One region of the Oceanobacillus sp. FSL K6-3682 genome, then DNA from elsewhere that is predicted to be linked to it. Evidence: riboswitches for the same ligand, from Rfam matches in the RefSeq annotation. Region 1 holds a riboswitch; each other region holds the start of a gene.
What was found. A riboswitch is a leader RNA that binds a small molecule or an ion and turns the genes downstream of it on or off. The one in region 1 is predicted to bind thiamine pyrophosphate.

Region 1 (4,267 bases):
AAGCACAAATAGAAGTGGATGATGATGGAAAGCCATGGTATGTTCAAACCATTTATAAGCCGATGAATATTACAAATAAACCAAACCTGGATAAGCTTCAGGTTGTGGTGATTGATCCGGTCACTGGTGAAATGAATGCTTATCAAACAGACGAGGCTCCAGACTTTATTGAAGGATCTGTAAGCTCAGAAATGGCTACGTTAACGAATGATTATTATGGGAAATATGTTCATGGCTGGTTAAACAGCGTCTTTGGCAAGAGAGATGTGAAGCTGCCTAACCAATCTGGCACGGAATCTGGGGTTACACCAATGTTTGATGAGAATGGAGATATGTTTTATTTTACCGATATGACCTCCCCGAAGGAAAATATCGATTCTGCATTAGGCTATACATTAGTTAATGCACGAACCGGAGAGCTGACCTATTATGGCGGTAAGAAGAACAACGGTATTATGGACAGTGAAGGAGCAAAGCAAATCGTTAATAAGGAATTCCCGGAGAAGAAATGGGAAGGGTATATGCCTGTTCTATACAATGTTGACGGAAATCCAACCTGGGTTGTCAATGTACTGGATCCGAATGGATTGCATAAGCAGTATGCCTACATTAAAGCGAATGATTCAGACTTTGTCGTGTTTGGCGATACCGCAAATGCTGCTTTGGATGCCTATCGAATGGCTCTGTTACAGGATCCTGGAAACACGGGAGCTACTGGTGATACTGTCACTGAGACTGTTCAAGGAACCGTCAGTCGTGTAGTTGTGAACTCGACAGAGCAGGGGCAGATTATCCAATTTTTACTTGAAAACGATACAACGATCTATACTGTAAATGCCAGCAAGGCTCCATTAGCAATCTTTCTGGAACAGGGAGATAATATCGAGGCAGAAGCACAGCTGATGGATAATGGTACTGCAACCATTGAAGTGATGGAGATTGATGGTTTAACAGAATAGCAGCTAGATATACGCGTACCAATCCCTTATTGTTAAAAACGGCAATAGGGGATTTTTTTGATTTGTTGAAAGATGACTTTTCCATGTAGTTTAAGTATTAAGATTAGAATAATAAGAAATATTTTTTTTAGAATATCAAAATGGTTGTTGACTCTTGCCTTAGGTAGGAGTCTATTGTTTATTTATGAGGAGGTGAGTTTCATATGCTGACGGTTAAGCAAGTAGCTGATTTAACCGGAATAACGATCAAAACACTTTATCATTATCATAAGATTGGACTGTTAGAGCCGAGGGAAATCACAGAAGCTGGATATCGTTTATATGGGAAAAAGGAATTAGAAAAATTACAGCATATTTTGTTTTATCGTGAATTAGATTTTTCATTAGAGTCTATTCAGAAAATATTGTATGAGAAAAAAAGCCGTTACGATATGTTAATGGAACAAAAGAGACTGATAGAAGACAAGAGAGAACGAATGAATCTGATATTAAATACTCTTAACGAAACTATATATTTTGAGGAGCGTGGAGAAGTGATGGATAATCAAAATATGTTTAAAGGGTTAAATCAAGAACAATGGCAGGAACAGTTAAAAGAGCAAAATGAATATCTGCAGGAAACTTATCAATACGAAATCCCTGTAGATAATATTGAAGCGGAGGAATTAAATGAATCAGCCAGAGAATCGAAAGCGTTTATGGATAAAATGGCTTTTGCTTTAAAAAAGGGATGGACAGTAAATGATGAAAGGGTCAAACAGCTTATCTCTGAGCATATTAAGTATATCAATGACAACATTATGAAGGTAGACTCACAAGGGTTTGTTGAATCAACATGGTTTTTTATTACTGATGAATTTCACAAAAATATGTTAGAGAATCAACAAACAGGATTAACTTATTATTTGTATGCTGCTTCTGTTAACTATGCAAAGCAAGGCTAGACAAATTATTCATAAGCAGAAAAAAGAGAGACTGTAAAAATAACTTTGAAAATAAAAAATTATATGTTATCCTTTAATTGTAATTCGAAAATTAAATAGTCAACACTAGGGGAGCCTTTGGCTGAGACGAATATTCGGACCCTTTGAACCTGATCTGGTTAGCACTAGCGTAGGGAAGTGGCAGGAACATGACGATATATAATTCGATCGCTGAATTTTTATATAATCAGGGCCACTTATCCAATGGATGAGTGGCCTTTTTCGTTTCTTCCGCTGATTCTCGGGAAATGAAAGAAAGGAGCAATGGCATGGGCAAACAATTACATCTTATCAGTGATGGAAATTTTACTAAACAGCATTTGCAAATAATTAAGCGGATTCATAGAGATATTGATTTTCTGCATATCCGGGAGAAAAAGAAGACAGCAAAGGAAATCATGGAAATAATTGAAGCATTAGAAAGCATCGAATTTCCATTAGCGAAAGTAATTGTAAATGACCGGGCTGATATCGCTGTGATGAAACAGTGTGCAGGTGTCCAGTTGGCATATCACAGTCCTTCCATGCCGCTTGTGAAAAAGTGCTTCTCTGCGCTCTTAACAGGGAAGTCTGTTCATTCCTTACTGGAAGCAGAACAGGCTCAACGGGAAGGGGCAGATTATGTGCTGTATGGTCATCTCTATCCCAGCAGGTCCAAGCCTGGCCAGCAGCCGAGAGGATTAGCTGACCTTCGGGAAATCACCAATGTATTATCTGTTCCGGTCTACGCTATTGGCGGGATTACTCCGGAACGAACGAAAGAAGTAATGAAGGCAGGGGCAGCCGGGGCAGCGATAATGTCTGGTATTTGGAAGGCGGATAATCCGGTGCAAACTGTTGAGGCTTACCGGGAAGTGTTGGATACTTGGGAAGGTGGGTGAAGGTGAAAAAACAGTTTGATCAAATTATTGTAGGCGGTGGGGTAATTGGCTGTTCTATTGCTTATCAGCTGGCTAAAAGAGGCTATCGGGTGCTGATAGTAGAAAGGGATCAAATCGGATGTGAGGCATCAAGTGCTGCAGCTGGAATGTTAGGAGCTCAAGGAGAATTTGCAGAGAAGAGTCCTCTTTTCCAATTTGCACAAGAGAGCAGAGCATTATTTAAAGATTTATCCGAAGAGCTGTATGAAAAATCAGGGATTGATATTCAGTATATTCATAAGGGGATTATGAAGCTTGCTTTTCATCAGCATCAGTACAACAAGCTGAAAACAATCGCTGCATTTCAGAGAGAAGAGGATAATCCTGCTTATTTGCTGTCCGTAGAAGAAGCAAGGAAGATGGAACCAGGCTTAACAGAGAATCTTCATGCTGTTCTTTATCTGCCCAATGATGGTCAGGTTTCTGCCCGTCATCTTACGGAGGCATTCACCCTGGCTGCCTATCATCATGGTGCAGCTTTGCGTGAACAGGAAAAAGTAATTGAGCTGTTGATAGAAAATAGAGCAGTTCATGGAGTCCGGACAACAAAGGGAGCTTATTATGCTGATCAAATCGTTATTGCAACAGGTGCCTTTGGAGATGAACTGCTGCCTGAAGATTATGGCACAATTCCGGTGAAGGGGGAATGTCTGCTGCTGGAATTAGAAGAGAATTTATTTCAAACTACGCTTTGGATGGATGGCTGTTATCTCGTTCCAAAGCAAGGGGAAAAAGTGATTGTTGGAGCATCTTCCATCCCCGATAAAACAGATAAGCATGTTCATGCTGCGAGCGTTCACAAGCTATTGTCACGAGCACAGAAAATGGTTCCGCGGCTGGGAGAAGCGAGGATAAGCAGTTTTTGGGCGGGAGTCAGACCTGCCACAGCTGATGAACTTCCATACTTGGGAGAGGTTCCAGATGTTGCTGGTTTATATACGGCAAAGGGACATTACCGGAATGGCATACTGCTATCGCCAATTACGGGAATCTATATGGCAGACTTAATAGAGAATAAACCGATTAATCCATTTTATTACGATAGCTTTAGCTTGAATCGTCAAGGCAATAAACTGGAAAAGGCAGGTGAGTCACAATGAAAATAACAGTGAACGGCAATGGATTAGAAATTCAGGAAGAGGTAAAGCACATCAAAGGTCTAATTGATTTTCTGGAATTGGAAGATAAACCTTTGATCATTGAGCATAATCAGCAGATATTGCAAAAGGAAGAGCATGAAAAAGCTGTACTGGAAAATGGAGATAAGGTTGAGATCGTTCATTTTGTTGGAGGGGGTTAAGAAATGCTTAAAGTTGGAAACTATCAATTTAAATCTCGTTTATTTTTAGGAACAGGAAAATATCCTGATTTCGATATTCAAAAGCAGGCGGTAGATAAATCAGGG
Region 2 (4,267 bases), 450 kb from region 1:
TTCGATAATGGAACCTGAGAGCTTTTTTTATCAATAAGAGACAAGCTGTAACTGTTCCTGGTCCATGTAATAACCTCTCTTATTTTTTGAAGATTCACAATATAGGAGCGATGGCAGCGAAAGAAGCCTTGATGAGATAAACGCTGTTCTAATTCTTTTAAGGTAAAACCTGTTGGAAATCCTTCTCCACGCGTATACAGATATGTTTGACCATTCTGGCTTTCAATATAGTCGATTTCCTGTGGGTCAAATAAAATAATTTTATCCTCTACTTTGGCAGAAATTTTATTTAACTGAAAAGTTTGCTGTACTTGAGCCTCTTCTTCCGCTGTTTCTATCCCATCTATTTCTAAAGACTTTACTCTGTCTTTCTCCTCCGTTTCAACTTCGATTTGATGCAGGCCCTGTTCATCTAAACGATAGACCGTATCTGCAATTGTAATGGCACTCTCCGTACTTGTTGTTAAAATCAATACCGCTTTTTGCTTTTCCTGCAAAATCTCGACAAATTGATGAAGTACACGTTTCGTTTCTAAGTCTACATTTACCTCAGGCTCTTCAAAAATAACAACTTCTGATTCCTGCATTAATATTCTGCCAAATTGGACCCGGCGTTTTTCAGATCGATTCAACTGATGCATTTTCCATCTTGCTTTTTCCTCCAGTTGAACCAGCTGTAGAACTTCTTTTATAGAAGCCTTGCTTTGATATAAGGACCCGATAAATGTCAAATATTCCTTTACCTGTAACCGTTCATAAATACCTTCTTCATACCAGCAAATTCCTAAAGAGGAAAAGTATTTCTGCTTATCCTCCTCCAGTGTTTTATGGTGTATCTGAATAAAACCCTTTCGTACACTTTCTTCTCCGGAAATCATTTGCAGTAAGACTGCACGCACATTAACAGTGGACTGAATTGCTTTGATTTCTCCAGATTTTATTTCTATATCTATCCTCGGAAATAATGTTTGATCTCCTTGACGATATTCAATTTCGTTCATTCTTAACATGCTTTATACCTCTCTATCCATAAAGAATTCATTCCATTCTATTTTGATAGCTTTTAAGCCTGATTATTATTTCATGACAAACAGTTAAATCTTTGATACAGTAGATTCAAAGAAAATAATGAAAAGCAACTACTAGGGGAGCCCAAAACTGCGGGCTGAGAGGGAAGCATGCTTACTTTCCGACTCTTACAAACCTGATCTGGCTAATACCAGCGTAGGGAAGTAGTCAATCAACTTATGATTACTCTCAGTATACCAAATCAGGCTTCTCTATAAAGCCTGATTTTTTATTTTTACAAAGTAGTTTACTTTTCATTCCAAAAAGAAAAGCGAAAAGCGCCTGTTTAAAAACGTAGAGATTGCGCTCCCGATCTTTGGGGGTGGTTCGACTTTAGTCGAACTTCCTTCACCCTTGAGATAAAGGAAACATGCCCCTTTAGGGGTATGCCGACGTTAGGCTTCAGCCTGCTTTTAGTCGACCTTCCTTTACTTTAAACCGATGTTGACTTTCACCCGCAGGGCATAAGCGCGACTATACTTCTGTCTGCGCCTGACGGCTTGCCAATCAGTAAGTCTTCTTTATCGTAGGGCGTGACGTGAAATCTCTAAAGTTTGGCGCATGGAGCTAGACATATAGAGGAGATGATTGGATTGAAAAACCGTACACGCTTATTAACGCTGATGGCTGTTTTTATAGCTATTGGAACAATTGGCTCTCAATTGCTCTGGTTTCCCGCAGGGGTTGCCAGAGCTTATCCAGTACAGCATGCCATTAATGTCATTGCTGCAATCATACTTGGACCGGGGCCGGCAGTCATTGTCGCATTAATGATCAGCCTGCTCAGAAACCTTTTAGGTCTGGGAACACTCGTTGCTTTCCCCGGAGCAATGATTGGAGCATTTGTCGCCGGGGTATTGTATAAGAAAACGCAAAAATATTTAATGGCGGCTTTTGGAGAAATAATTGGAACAGGGATTATTGGTTCATTCTTTGCTGTTCCTATTGCGAATCTCCTGATGGGAAGCTCAGTAGGAGCACTTGCATTTATCCCGCCGTTTATTGTCAGCAGCGTCTCTGGTGCTTTAATTGGCTGGCTGCTGGTCAGCCGTTTACCGGCACGGCAGTTTTCTTTAACAAAATAAATTATTTTACAATCCTAAGGAGGATTTTATGATGAGTCAGGTTCGTTGTGCATTAACAATTGCCGGCACAGACCCGAGCGGTGGTGCTGGTATTCAGGCGGATTTAAAAACATTTCAAGAGTTAAAAACCTATGGTATGTCTGTAATTACTTCTGTTGTGGCCCAAAATACAACAGGAGTCCGTTCTGTTGAGCATATGCCTCTTTCTATGATTGAGGATCAACTGGATGCAGTCATTGAGGACATGCCAATTCATGCAGTGAAAACAGGAATGATTGCAAGTAAGCCAATGATGGAATTAATCGCTCAAAAATTAAGAAAGATTGATGCGCCATATGTGATGGACCCTGTTATGGTTGCGACCAGCGGTGACGCTTTAATTAATGAAGAGGCCCGCAGCTTTTTGCGGCAGTATCTTCTTCCTTTAACGACGGTTGTTACACCAAATATTCCAGAAGCAGAATTTCTGACCGGCTTATCTATTGCGTCTACAGAAGATATGAAAAATGCTGCAGAATATCTCGTTCACGAGTATGATGTTGATGCTGCCTTAGTTAAAGGTGGACATCTAAAAGGACAGGCTGTTGATTTTCTTTATGACGGCAAACAGATGCATAGCTACGCTGCTGATCGTATTGATACAAAGAATACGCATGGAACCGGCTGTACCTATGCTGCTGCCATTGCTGCTTATTTAGGTAAAGGTTATCCACTTTCAGAGGCGGTAAAACACTCAAAAGCTTTTGTGACTGCAGCTATTTCCAAATCATTTGAGCTTGGAAAAGGGAATGGCCCGACGAACCACTGGGCAATCCGGGAAAATGCAGGAAGGGAGATTACACATGAATCCTGATATTATCCAGCAAGTCAGAAACAACACGCCTCTCATTCATCATTTAACCAATCAGGTTGTCATGAACTTTAGTGCTAACGGACTGCTTGCCTTTGGTGGCAGTCCTGTTATGGCAAAGGAATTAAGAGAAGCAGCAGATATGGCCAAAATTGCAGATGCACTTGTTTTAAATATTGGTACCATTTTAGAAAATGAAATTGAAGCAATGATTGCAGCAGGGAAAGCTGCCAATGAAAAGGGAATTCCTGTAGTTCTTGATCCTGTTGGCGCAGCTGCTACTTCTTTTCGGAAAGAAGTAATAGAAAGAATTTTACAAGATGTACGCCCAACAGTTATTAAAGGGAATGCAGGTGAAATTGCTTCCTTGGTTAATGCAGATATTCAAACACGGGGAGTGGATTCTATTGGGGAAGGAAATATAGATGATATTGCAGAAAAAGCCAGGAAACAATTTGATACTGCGATTGTAGTAACCGGAAAAACAGATGTTATCTATGCCGATCAGAAATTAATTTATAACCAGACTGGGCATCCGCTTCTCTCCAGTATTACCGGGGCGGGATGTTTATTAGGATCTGTTGTAGCAGCATGTCTGACTACTTCTTATCCAGTCGGGGAACAGCTCCGTACTGCACTCAGTTTCTACGGACTGGCCGCAGAGCATGCAGCAGAGCAGTCTCATGTGCAAGGACCGGGAACCTTTTTGCCAAGCTTTATGGATGCTTTATCCTTTACACCCAAGCAACTAAATGGAGGCACTGAAGATGGAATTTAATAGAGAACAATTAAGAAAATATTTTATTATGGGAAGCCAAAATTGTCACAGGGATCCTCACACTGTTTTAGAGGAAGCACTCACTGCAGGTATTACTTCATTTCAATTTCGGGAAAAAGGCACCGGCTCGTTAAATGGTGAGGAAAAGATTAAGCTGGGTAAAAGCTTGCGAGAGCAATGCCGAAAACATGATATTCCATTTTTTATTAATGATAATATTGAGCTGGCCGAGGAATTGGATGCAGACGGTATACATGTAGGGCAGGATGATATGCCTGTCAAGGAAGTCCGGGCTAAGTTCCCGGATAAAATCATTGGCCTGTCGATATCTACACCACAGGAGCTTGACCAAAGTCCGCTCGATTTAGTGGATTATATTGGCGTTGGACCAATTTTTGCAACTGCTACAAAAGAAGATGCAAAACAGGCTGTAGGCTTAGAATGGATTCATACTATCCGCTCGCAGTTTCCAGACATACCTGTTGT
Region 3 (4,267 bases), 2.1 Mb from region 1:
TCCATATTATTAGTCTCCTTTATTAGCCACATGTAATACATTTAAGTAAAAAGTAATCGTGTTGCGTACAAAACTTTCTTTTGTATTTTTTTCAATTTCAACTAAACTAAAATAAATTTGAGGGTCAAAAACGTGCATCAATTGATGGGATAAATAGTTATTAGGCAAAGAAGAGTTTACCTCGTTTATTTCTTTTCCATTTTGTATGATTAGAGAAAAATTCTTTATGATCTTATCAATAACTGCATTTAATTCATTATAGTATTGTACATTAAATAATTGATGCATATAAAGAAAATGATTCTTAGTAAAATCAAAAAAGTCACTATCAAATCCATACGTGATTATTTTTTTGATTTTATCACTTGTAAGTTCTTCTTTTTTATCGATAAGTTCCACTTTGGCATTAAATTCTTTTAATTTAGGTATCAAAATATTAAAAAGTAATTCCTCCTTTGATTTAAAATGCAAATATAACGTACCCTTTGCAATATTAGATTCTTTCGCTATGTCATTCATCGTTACGTTATCAAAACCTTTTAGTCTAAATAGTTTCTCTGCATTATTTAGAATGGTAGTATTTCTATCATGAAATATTTTATCCATTCTTTGTGACATGAATAAAACCTCCTTTATTTGACCCATAGTCAATTTTGACCTGTGGTCATTTTAATATATTTTTACCTATTAGGCAAGAAATTTCAATATTATGTATGAAAAAATGTCTAATATAAGATGCAGGGGAAAACACACCAGGAGAAATCAAGAAGCCTTATTTATTCTGAAAAAGAAAATAGGTAATGGCTTATACCGAGAATTTATTAAATAAAAGAAAAACTATTGAGCAATCGAGAAGAAGCTTTTCTTATTCATTTATAGTAAACTAATAAAAAGGAGGCGTTTTAATGAGTACAATGATTTTTGTTAACTTTCCAGTCAAGAATGTAGCAGATGCCACTAATTTTTACGAAAAAATTGGATTTACAAAGAACGATGACTTTTCTGATGTTCATGCAAGCTGTATGGTCTGGGACGAAAATTTTTATATCATGTTGTTAGAACATTCTTTTTATCAACAGTTCCTCAAAAATAAGAAGATTGCCGATACACAAAAAGAAAATGCTGCTTTAATTTGTTTCGGCATGGAAAGCGCTGAAGCAGTCAAAGAATTTGGACAATTAGCAAAAGAAAATGGCGGCGATGCTTATCGTGTTGATATGGGGGTGCCGGAAGAGCAAATGTATGGCTTGGAGGTATCTGATATTGATGGGAATATGTTAGAACCGATGTGGATGAAACAATAGGGTAATAAATGAATAGAAGAAATGTGGAGAGATAATGATCTCGTCCTATTAATAAGTACCAATAATGACAGGAACCAGCCTGACGCTAATATTGTAGTGTCAGGCATGGTTTGCATTTTTAAATGATATATGCTTAAATAAGCCTTAAGTATTTTACTTCTTTCTTATAGCATGCTGTAGTGTATTCGTTTCAAGAATAAAAACCATAATACACCCTGATTATAAAGGATACCGCTGAAAATAACGCTATGAATGCATCATGCTATTTAATCAGCACTTACAGGTAAACTATTAATTCTAAATTTCATATTTCTATAATCGCTAGGGGAGCAATTTTATTGCTGAGAAAGGAAACTTGACCCTTGGAACCTGATTTAGTTAACACTAACGTAGGGAAGTGAGGTTTACTTAAGTAGGTAATAATCTAGTTATGTACTCATTTCCCATTCATCAATATTTGTTGAGTGGGTTTTTTAATGCTCTTACAGTAGATTCAAATAGTAAGAGATACAATTTAATAAGAATGTAGGGGGACCAGTGTTGCTGGTTGAGATAGTATCCATAAGATAAAGACCCTTAGAACCTGATCTGGTTGAGACCAGCGTAGGGAACATGCAAAGTAATTTCTATCATATGGAAATGTGTGTACCCTGGGCTTCGTGTCCGGGGTATTTTTGTTTGAAGGGAGGCGTGCATATTCAATCTATTAACAAGTGTTATTAAGAAATAAACTTATACTTTTTATCAGAAAGAGGGTGAAAACGAAGGATGAGAGAACAAAATAATAAATTAGCACTTCAGTTTAAAAATGTCGATTTCCATTATAAAAATGATGCAGGGGAGATTCCCATTTTAAAAAACATGAATCTTTCTGTTGCAGATGGTGAATTTGTAAGTATTATCGGTGCAAGCGGCTCAGGAAAATCAACCATATTTCGTCTTATTGTCGGGCTGGAAGAACTGACCGGTGGATCTATCTATTTAAATGAAAAACAAGTAACCGACCGTTCAGGAAAAGTTGGGTATATGCCTCAACAGGATTTATTAATGCCTTGGCGTACAGTTCAGCAAAATGCAGTTCTTCCGTTAGAACTGCACAAAGAAAGTCGTCTCGATAGAAGAGCTGTCGATAGCTTGCTGGAGGCGTTTGGTTTAAAAGGATACGAGAATAAATATCCGCATGAACTATCCGGTGGGATGCGCCAGCGTGTTTCCTTTTTAAGAGCTACTTTATCCGGTTCTAATGTGCTATTGCTGGACGAACCTTTTTCAGCTTTGGATGCGATGAACAGGTTATTTATGCAGGAATGGCTATTAGAACAATGGAAAGAGCAGCAATCTACTATTTTATTTATAACACATGATATTACAGAAGCATTATTTTTGTCTGACCGCATTTTTGTCATTACTGATACACCTTTTACAACATTTAAAGAGATCGAAGTGCCTTTGGAACGTCCAAGACGGCAACAGGATTTAGGAAATAAAGAAGTGACGGAGCTAAAAAATAATCTGCTGGATCAATTTCGGATGAGGGTGTAATCAATGAAAAATTATCTTTATTCTATTATTTTAATCACAATATTTTTATTTATATGGGAAGCAGGAGCGAGGTTTGTTAATACACCATTTATTTTACCGGCGCCGACTGAAATTGCGATAAAGCTATGGGAATTGAAAGCGGAGCTTCTGCTGCATCATCTTCCTGTTACACTGGCTGTTATTGCAATTGGCCTCGGTATTTCATTAGTACTTGGAATTATCCTAGCAATCAGTATGAATATATCAAAAACATTAGAGCAAGCCATTTATCCTATTTTAATTACATCACAAACCATTCCTATTATTGCACTGGCACCTATTTTTGTACTTTGGTTCGGATATTCCATCTGGAGCAAAGTCATCGTTACAATTATCATTACCTTTTTTCCTATTACCGTCAGTACATTCGATGGTTTTCGATCAACAAGTAAAGAACTGAAAGAGTTATTTCAAACACTTGGCGCATCTAAAAGACAGCTTTTTTTCAAGCTGGAGGTTCCATCTGCACTGCCTTCTTTCTTTTCAGGGTTAAAAGTAGCCGTCCCCATGAGTGTGATTGGCGCTGCAATTGGAGAGTGGCTCGGTGCACAGGCTGGCCTAGGTTATTTTAGCCGGCGGATGATGACACAATTTAATGGAGCAGGGGTCTTTGCACCTATAGTCGTTCTCTCTTTAATTGGAATTATATTATTTATTACAGTTGTTTTGCTAGAAAAATATATATTGAAATGGAGAAGATCTTAGTATGAATAAATTAACAGCAATAGTTAGTATTCTGATAGGCTTTACAATTCTAAGCGCTTGTGGAAATGAAGAATCAAATGCAGAGGATAATAAAAAAGTAAACGGGACAAATACTGTTTCTATTATGCTTGATTGGTATCCGAATGCCGTACATAGTTATCTATACGTAGCAGAAGAGAAGGGTTATTTTGAGGAAGAAGGGATTGAAGTTGATATTCAATTCCCGGCAAATCCAACAGACCCTCTGACACTTGCGGCTTCAGGCAAGGTGACAATGGGGTTATATTACCAGCCCGATGTGATTGCAGCAAGAGCAAATGAAGATATTCCTGTTAAGTCTGTGGCTGCTGTCGTTCGTGAGCCGTTAAACCGGATTGTTTCCCGTTCCAATGATCCGATAGAATCGCCGAAAGAATTAGAAGGGAGGCAGGTAGGTTACCCTGGAATTCCTGTAAATGAGGCAATTGTTAAAACAATGGTCGAGCATGACGGCGGAGATTATGAAAAAGTAGATATGATAAATGTAGAATTTGAATTAGGTTCTTCACTTATTTCTGAGCAGGTCGATGCAGTGAGTGGCATGTATGTGAATCATGAAGTGCCAGTCTTACGCAGTGAAGGGCATGCAATTGATTTTATTGATCCAGTAGATTACGGGGTGCCTGATTTTTACGAAA

Region 2: it holds a riboswitch for thiamine pyrophosphate, as region 1 does, so the genes downstream of both, thiW (energy coupling factor transporter S component ThiW) here and MHH51_RS02375 (thiamine phosphate synthase) in region 1, are expected to answer to the same signal.
Region 3: it holds a riboswitch for thiamine pyrophosphate, as region 1 does, so the genes downstream of both, MHH51_RS12470 (ABC transporter ATP-binding protein) here and MHH51_RS02375 (thiamine phosphate synthase) in region 1, are expected to answer to the same signal.

What each region holds. Positions count from the first base shown of each region.
Region 1 covers NZ_CP150263.1:439,899-444,165, forward strand. The annotation lists gene MHH51_RS02365 (DNA-binding protein) at 1-959, shown strand, start outside; gene MHH51_RS02370 (MerR family transcriptional regulator) at 1,163-1,903, shown strand; TPP riboswitch at 2,001-2,096, shown strand; gene MHH51_RS02375 (thiamine phosphate synthase) at 2,212-2,823, shown strand; gene thiO (glycine oxidase ThiO) at 2,826-3,962, shown strand; gene thiS (sulfur carrier protein ThiS) at 3,959-4,162, shown strand; gene MHH51_RS02390 (thiazole synthase) at 4,166-4,267, shown strand, end outside.
Region 2 covers NZ_CP150263.1:890,042-894,308, reverse strand. The annotation lists gene MHH51_RS04550 (LytTR family transcriptional regulator DNA-binding domain-containing protein) at 1-1,010, opposite strand, end outside; TPP riboswitch at 1,135-1,248, shown strand; gene thiW (energy coupling factor transporter S component ThiW) at 1,662-2,153, shown strand; gene thiD (bifunctional hydroxymethylpyrimidine kinase/phosphomethylpyrimidine kinase) at 2,185-3,006, shown strand; gene thiM (hydroxyethylthiazole kinase) at 2,996-3,781, shown strand; gene thiE (thiamine phosphate synthase) at 3,771-4,267, shown strand, end outside.
Region 3 covers NZ_CP150263.1:2,497,735-2,502,001, reverse strand. The annotation lists gene MHH51_RS12485 (SDR family oxidoreductase) at 1-5, opposite strand, end outside; gene MHH51_RS12480 (TetR/AcrR family transcriptional regulator) at 10-618, opposite strand; gene MHH51_RS12475 (glyoxalase) at 906-1,304, shown strand; TPP riboswitch at 1,618-1,717, shown strand; TPP riboswitch at 1,822-1,931, shown strand; gene MHH51_RS12470 (ABC transporter ATP-binding protein) at 2,073-2,846, shown strand; gene MHH51_RS12465 (ABC transporter permease) at 2,850-3,590, shown strand; gene MHH51_RS12460 (ABC transporter substrate-binding protein) at 3,592-4,267, shown strand, end outside.